DNA from 2 places in the Paenibacillus sp. Y5S-9 genome. Region 2 is predicted to be linked to the other one. Evidence: predicted binding sites of a transcription regulator. Region 2 holds the regulator's gene; the other holds the start of a gene.
The links. The regulator Rex, encoded in region 2, represses fermentation and respiration genes when NADH is low (regulators of the CRP and FNR family bind a similar motif). The targets are predictions, from matches to a motif close to TTGTGAAATATTTCACAA.

Region 1 (3,696 bases), 2.2 Mb from region 2:
GCCGGATGCCCGGCAGCTTCATCAGCCCCCGTCCCATATCAGTACTCCAGGTGGTGCTGCTCGTTCAGACGTTTGCGGAAGATATAATAACTCCAGATCTGATAACCGAGAACAAACGGTAGCAGTGTGCAGGCTACAATTGTCATTACTTTCAATGAATAAGCGCCCGATGCGGCATTGTATACAGTCAGGTCATATGCCGCTCCAAAGGAACTCACCATCACTCTTGGGAAAAGTCCGATAAAGACCGAGGCAAAAGCAATTGCAATCACTGCCCCAGTCATCCCAAAAGCCCAGCCTTCACGCTTCTGACGAACAAAGTATGCCGCAAGTGCAAGCGAGACTGCGCCGAGTACAACCATAATCCAAAGAGCCCAGCCGCGTACGGCGAACACATCGGTCATGAAATACGTCATTAACGCGTAAACAGCGAGCAGTGCAGCCAGCGGCAGCATTAATTTTTGCGCTGTCTTCAAGGCACGCTCTCTGAGATCACCTACTGTTCGTAGTGATGCAAACAGCAATCCATGAACCAGACACAGCAGGGTTACGCTCAAGCCACCAATCACGGTGTACGGATTAACAATATCGAGGAATCCTGCACGCAGCTGCATCTCCCCATCAATGGGCAGACCTTTCATCAATGTGGCAAAGACCACGCCGAATAGGAAAGGCAAGAGCGCGCTGGAGACAACAATGATGATGTCCCACGTTTTGCGCCAGCGCTGCTGTTTCATTTTACTGCGGAATTCGAAAGCAACTCCGCGACCAATCAAGGCGAGTAACACCACTACAAGTGGCAGGTAAAAACCACTGAACAATGTGGCATACCAGTGCGGGAAGGCGGCAAACATCGCGCCCCCTGCTGTAATCAGCCATACTTCATTACCATCCCAGAACGGACCAATCGAGTTGATCAGAGTCCGGCGTTCACGATCTGTTTTGGCGATAATACCTGTAGACATCCCCACACCAAAATCAAAACCTTCCAAAAAGAAGAAACCAACAAACAATACGGCAATCAGCAAAAACCACAACTCACTTAGTGACAACGGAATAACCTCCATCCACGCCGAACGGATCGGCCGATTCATCGTGATCTTCTGGCTTCTCGACCGCAAACGGCCCTGCCTTGATCTCACGTACGAACAGGTATACCATCACGATTCCGAGAACCGTATACGCAGCTGTGAACGCAATGGTCGAGAACAGGATCATTCCTGCGGATACATTCGGTGAGACTCCGGCTTCGGTGGTCATATAACCAAATACCGTCCATGGCTGTCTTCCAACCTCGGTCATAATCCAACCTGATGTATTGGCGATAAACGGCAAGGATATAGCGAATACCATCAGACGCATAAACCACTTCCCAGCGACCTCCAGCTTCTTACGCATGGCTAGGAACGTACCGTATAGCGCCAGTGCAATCATCAAACCACCCGCTGCAATCATGATACGGAAACTCCAGAACGTTGTCCGTACTGGCGGGATATAGTCCCCCGGTCCATACGTCTGTTCATACTCAGCTTGAAGCTCCTTCATGCCTTTGACACTACCGGAGAACTTGCTGTAGGACAGGTAACTGAGCAATCCAGGGATTTTGATCTCACCCGTACTCTCCTGTTTATCCGGATCGATAAAAGCGACCACTGTCCATGGTGCCGGATCTTCTGTCGTTGTCCATGTGCCTTCACTGGCTGCCATCTTCATCGGCTGTGTCTCCACGAGATATTGAGCCTGGAAGTGTCCGGAGAAAGCTACACCAAACGAGGAAACAAGAGCGATAATGATCGCAATATTAAACGATTTGCGGAAGATCTCCACATCCTGCTTTTTCATCAATTTGTAAGCACTGATCCCGGTTACGACAAAAGCCCCTGTCATCAATGCCCCAAAAATCGTATGTGGGAATTCGACGAGAAGCTGACCATTCGTGATGAGTGCAAAGAAATCATTCATCTCGGCTCGGCCGTTGTTAATCTCAAACCCGACAGGATGCTGCATAAATGAATTGGCTGCCAGAATCCACAGCGCGGACAGGAATGTGCCGACAAACACCAGCCAGATGCAGGCCAGATGCACTTTTTTGGACAAACGATCCCATCCGAATATCCACAACCCAATAAATGTAGACTCCATAAAAAACGCCAGTAGCGCTTCAATAGCCAGTGGCGCACCGAACACGTCCCCGACAAATCGGGAGTACTCGGACCAGTTCATACCGAACTGGAACTCTTGCAAAATACCTGTGACTACCCCGACGGCAAAGTTAATCAGGAACAGCTTGCCCCAGAACTTGGCCATCGTTTTGTAGATTTCCTTCCCCTTAACAACGTACAACGTCTCCATAATCGCAACCAACAGTACAAGACCGATGGATAGCGGGACAAAAAAGAAATGGAAAATCGTTGTAAGTGCATATTGGATACGCGATAACATAATCGGATCCATACCGTTACCCCTTCTTTCTGTTTACTTCGCAGTATGTGTATCTGGCATTGAAGCTGCACCTTCGCTGTCTGTCCGCCAAATACGTTGATGAACGTATTGTGCCAGATTACCTATTTTATACATGTGAGAATTATCACAATCTTCGTCTCTAGAGCAAAAAAAAGTGATCCTAGTCACACAAAAGATAAAATTCAGCCTATTATCACAGCTTGCCAACTGCATCTATTCATGGAAGATACTCATGTTTGGGACGGAATGCCCATATGTTAGTCTCAGGCATATCATGCGAAGTACCGTGAGGGCTTTACATATGAAGTGAAAGCATGAAGCAAATGCAGAGCGAATGACGCTCCATATTACAGTCAAGGTGAGGTGAACTATTCATGGAAAAACCTGCACTACTACCAGGTAAAGACACCGAAGCCAGCCTGGATAAGGTCAGTACAGCACAGTCCCCTGTCCGATATGTTCTCTTCCCTCGCAAAGGTGGCTGGTCATCCTTTCCCTATCCCGATATTGCTGCACTGCTGTCGATCGAGGGAGAGGTCTTCTATGTCAGCAGCCTGACGCAAACAGAAGATGTACCTCCGGTCATTACCGTCATCTCCCTCCCTGAAGCCGAGCAGCTATTGCTGGAACCTCGCACCGTAGCCGTAGTCACTCATCCTTACTGGCTCATGGCTGCAGCTTCGCTGGAACCGGAGCTATGTATTGTTCTGCTCCCTGAGCCTGCCGGAGACGAAGCATCTTCCCCACTGTGGGAGAGCAGCATTTCCAAACTGGTCGGTATCGCTGATCTGGTCGGTACATCCTCCGAAACACGATATATGAAGCTGTTATTCCAAGGCGTACGCGCCATCTGGCTAGGAGGTGAAGATCCTTCACCCGCGGGTACGATGCAAAAGGATGATCTCGAAGTCCCTCTCCGGGACTATGAACTGTTCTTCCTGTATGCACTGCGGCAGATTCTGTCAGGCACTCTGGATAGTGTCTCCCTGCTTCAATGCAGTGTACGTGCCGACTTCTACCGCCAGCTTCGTGCCAAAGCAGGTGCACATGAGACGATATCCTTTTTGCTGGCAGCCTATGAATACTTGCTTGAAGATCGGCGGGCCGTCCATTCGTTGCAAGAGGCCTTCACCCATGCAGTCATGAATGGTCGCAGTGATTGTGTGATCTCCCATTATCGATTCCTGTCTGCCATTCATGCCCGGGTTGGAGAGTTGGAGGACGCCCTGCGAG
Region 2 (3,696 bases):
TGGAAGCCAGCGGCCAGTTCCGCAGTAAATCACTCCAGCTGTATGCCGTACCTGTAGATGTCAGTGCACAACTAAAGGATTTGTTTTTTGATAAAAAGAAAAGTGTTGTGCTTACTTCGGCTACGCTCTCTGTGGATAAGTCATTCCAGTTCATGATTGAGCAGCTCGGCTTACAGGAAGCCTCTGAGAATAATCGGTTGTTAACGTCGATGCTGCCATCACCTTTCAACTATCGCGATCAGGCACTTCTGGTGATTCCGCGTGATTTCCCAAGTGTGAAGGGTAGTGTGGGTGATGCGCACTTTGTTAATATGCTGGTGCAATCACTCGCAGAGACGGCAATTGCTACGCGTGGACGCATGATGGTTCTGTTTACTTCATACAAGATGTTGCGACAGGTCTATGATCCGCTGAAGGAGGCGCTGTCTGGCAACGACATCTCGTTGCTTGGTCAAGGCGTTGATAGTGGAAGTCGTTCCAAATTGACTCGCAGGTTCCAAGATGCCAAAGCAACAGTACTTCTGGGCACAAGCAGCTTCTGGGAGGGGGTAGATATCCCGGGAGAGGCTCTAACCTGTCTCGCTATAGTGCGACTGCCTTTCCAGCCGCCGAATCATCCGTTGGTGGAAGCCAAGAGTGAGTTGCTTCAGGAACAGAAGAAAAATCCGTTCATGAAACTGTCAGTGCCACAAGCGGTCATTCGTTTCAAGCAGGGATTTGGCCGATTGGTGCGTACAGCAAAGGACAGAGGAATTGTCATTGTTTATGATACACGTGTGATTGAAGCGTACTATGGTAAATTCTTTTTATATTCATTACCAGGTCCCAAAATGGAGCATATGCTCACGGAGCAGATGGTTCCACGAATCACCGAGTGGTTGGAAAAACCTGCTAATGAATAAGAATAATGGTTGTTTTGTTCGTTAAATCATTGCATGACACTATCGTTTGGCGTTAAACTTTATTAGATATTTCCGTATCCGATTAAAGCAGTTGCACGTAAGAACTTATAACCTAAATTACAAGGAGCATTCTGTATAAAATGTCACGTCTATCATTGAGTTTATACAGAATGCTCATCTTTTCATCTATTATTTTATCGTGGCCTTGGTAAGGGGGAGCAAGAATGAAATCGGATAAAATTTCGGAAGCGGTGGTACGACGTCTGCCTGTATACTTGCGCTATTTGAGCGAGTTGCACCAGCGTGAGGTGGCTACTGTTTCTTCTCAAGAGCTTGGACAAAGGCTGGATCTGAATCCGGCCCAAATTCGTAAAGACCTGGCTTACTTCGGTGATTTTGGTCGTAAAGGGATCGGGTATGATGTATCCTATTTGATCGAGAAAATTCGTCACATTCTCAAAATCGATCAGCAAATTAATGTAGCTCTGGTAGGTGCGGGTAACCTCGGACAGGCCTTGTCCAACTACAACGCATATCTGAAAGACAACATGAAGATTGTTGCTGTATTTGATGCATATGGACCGAAGATTGGTAGTCAAATCAACAGTTTGACGGTAAAACCAATGAATGAATTGACGGAAGCGGTTAAAACGGATAACATCCGCATCGGTATTATTACAGTTCCAGATACGGAAGCTCAAAATGTAGCCGATCAGCTTATTGAATCGGGAATTGAAGCGATCCTTAATTTTGCACCAACAATTCTAAAAACACCGCCGCATATCCGCATTCACCATGCTGACTTTACAACGGATCTGCTTAGTTTGGCCTATTACTTGGAGACTGGAAAGGACGACGAGGAAGATGACAACAAATAGATGGGTAATTCACAACGGCAAATTTGCCGTTAATGAAGGCGGCACAACATGGAACGTGGTCCACGGATACATGGTTGTTGAGAATGACAAGATTGTGCATATTGGTGAGACATTGCCGGATGAAGACAAAAATTGTACCAAAGTGGATGGAAAAGGACTGTTCTTCCTGCCGGGTCTGATCAATACGCATGGTCATGCAGCGATGTCGTTGCTCAGAGGGCACGGAGACGATCTTGCGTTGCAAGTATGGTTGCAGGAAAAAATGTGGCCGATGGAAGCGAAAATGACTTCAGAAGACGTATATTGGGGAACTTCACTATCGGTGCTTGAAATGTTGAAAGGCGGAACTACAGCTTTCCTGGACATGTACGATCACATGGATCAAGTTGCCAAAGTTGTGGAGCAATCCGGCGTTAGAGCAGCACTGGCACGTGGTGTGATTGGGCTATGCTCGGAAGAAGAGCAACTGCGGAAGCTGGAGGAGTCGGCAGCGTTTGCACGTGAGTGGAATGGACAGGCAGATGGTCGAATTACAACCGTAATCTCGCCACACGCACCATATACATGCCCTCCTGACTACATAGAGAAGCTTGTACAGGTCGCGAACGACCTAAACCTTCCTCTTCATACACATATGTCGGAAACGCTTCGTGAAGTCGAGCAGAACGTGGCTGATTATGGACTGCGTCCTGTAGCACATCTGGAGAAACTGGGCTTTTTCTCCCGTCCATCCCTGGTTGCACATGCGGTGCATCTGAATGACGAAGAGATTGAGATTCTGGCTCGTCATGATGTGGCTGTATCCCATAACCCGGGAAGTAACCTGAAACTCGCTTCCGGTGTTGCGCGTGTACCTGCGTTGCTGAAAGCAGGAGTTACCGTGTCACTCGGAACTGACGGACCAGCAAGTAACAACAACCTGGATATGTTCGAGGAAATGAGACTGGCTGCGTTGATTCATAAAGGCGTGTCTGGTGACCCGACGGCAGTGCCAGCGGGTGAAGCATTACTACTCGGAACTTCATATGGCGCCAAATCCATCTTCTTGAACAATACTGGAGCGCTTCAGGTCGGCATGAAGGCTGATTTTATCGCCTTGGACATTGAACAAGCACATTTCTATCCACATACAGACCTGATCTCACATACGATCTACTCGGCTTCTGCCAAAGATGTAGAGCACGTATGGGTGGATGGGAAACAAGTGGTGAAACATGGCGAATGTCTGACGCTGGATGAAGAGCGTATTTTGCGTGAGTCTCAATTGGCATTTGATGGTCTGCTTGCTCGTTAATTGCAGGATAGAGCATCATAGGGAAAGGAAGTTCGACTTTTGAAGAAAAAAAAGAAGTGGATATGGATTTCGCTGCTTGCACTGGTTCTGATTCTGTTTGGACTTCAGCGTTATTACGTCCATGTCACGCAGGACCAGCGCAAGGAAGAAGCGCTCGCCATACAGGCAGCACAGGAGCAACTGGGCATTACATCCTATGATGAATTGCGTAAGTACATCTGGGGAGACAAAGAAGGCTCTGATAACATCTACTGGACCCTGATCGGCAAAAACAAGGATAACCAGGATGTTATGGTCTGGGTTAAATTCGATGCAAACAATCAACCGGCTAAGGGTGCAAACGCTGTACACAGTGAGCTGCTGCAGAATGGCATGTCCGAAGCGCAGATCCGCAATCGCTTCAGTTCTGAAGTTCCTGCCGGCGAGATTAAGCGAATCATGCCTGGAGTTGTGAATGGAATATATGTGTGGCAAGTGTATTATAAAGACGGTACGCATAACCACTATCGTTTTTATCGTTTTAGCAACGGAGAACAGGTGGACCTGGTCTACACACTCCCGAACAGCTAGAACAAATAGAGTGACATAGCTAGAGAATGAATGAAACAAAAGAACCGGCAGA

Region 1: a site for Rex is predicted at 2,576-2,593, ahead of V6669_RS28630 (cytochrome ubiquinol oxidase subunit I). Genes of this name have one in related genera too.

Annotation. Positions count from the first base shown of each region.
Region 1 covers NZ_CP145887.1:6,520,909-6,524,604, forward strand. The annotation lists gene cydD (thiol reductant ABC exporter subunit CydD) at 1-37, opposite strand, end outside; gene cydB (cytochrome d ubiquinol oxidase subunit II) at 39-1,094, opposite strand; gene V6669_RS28630 (cytochrome ubiquinol oxidase subunit I) at 1,039-2,454, opposite strand; gene V6669_RS28635 (hypothetical protein) at 2,838-3,696, shown strand, end outside.
Region 2 covers NZ_CP145887.1:4,307,712-4,311,407, reverse strand. The annotation lists gene dinG (ATP-dependent DNA helicase DinG) at 1-902, shown strand, start outside; gene V6669_RS18890 (redox-sensing transcriptional repressor Rex) at 1,127-1,780, shown strand; gene V6669_RS18885 (amidohydrolase) at 1,767-3,074, shown strand; gene V6669_RS18880 (DUF5590 domain-containing protein) at 3,114-3,644, shown strand.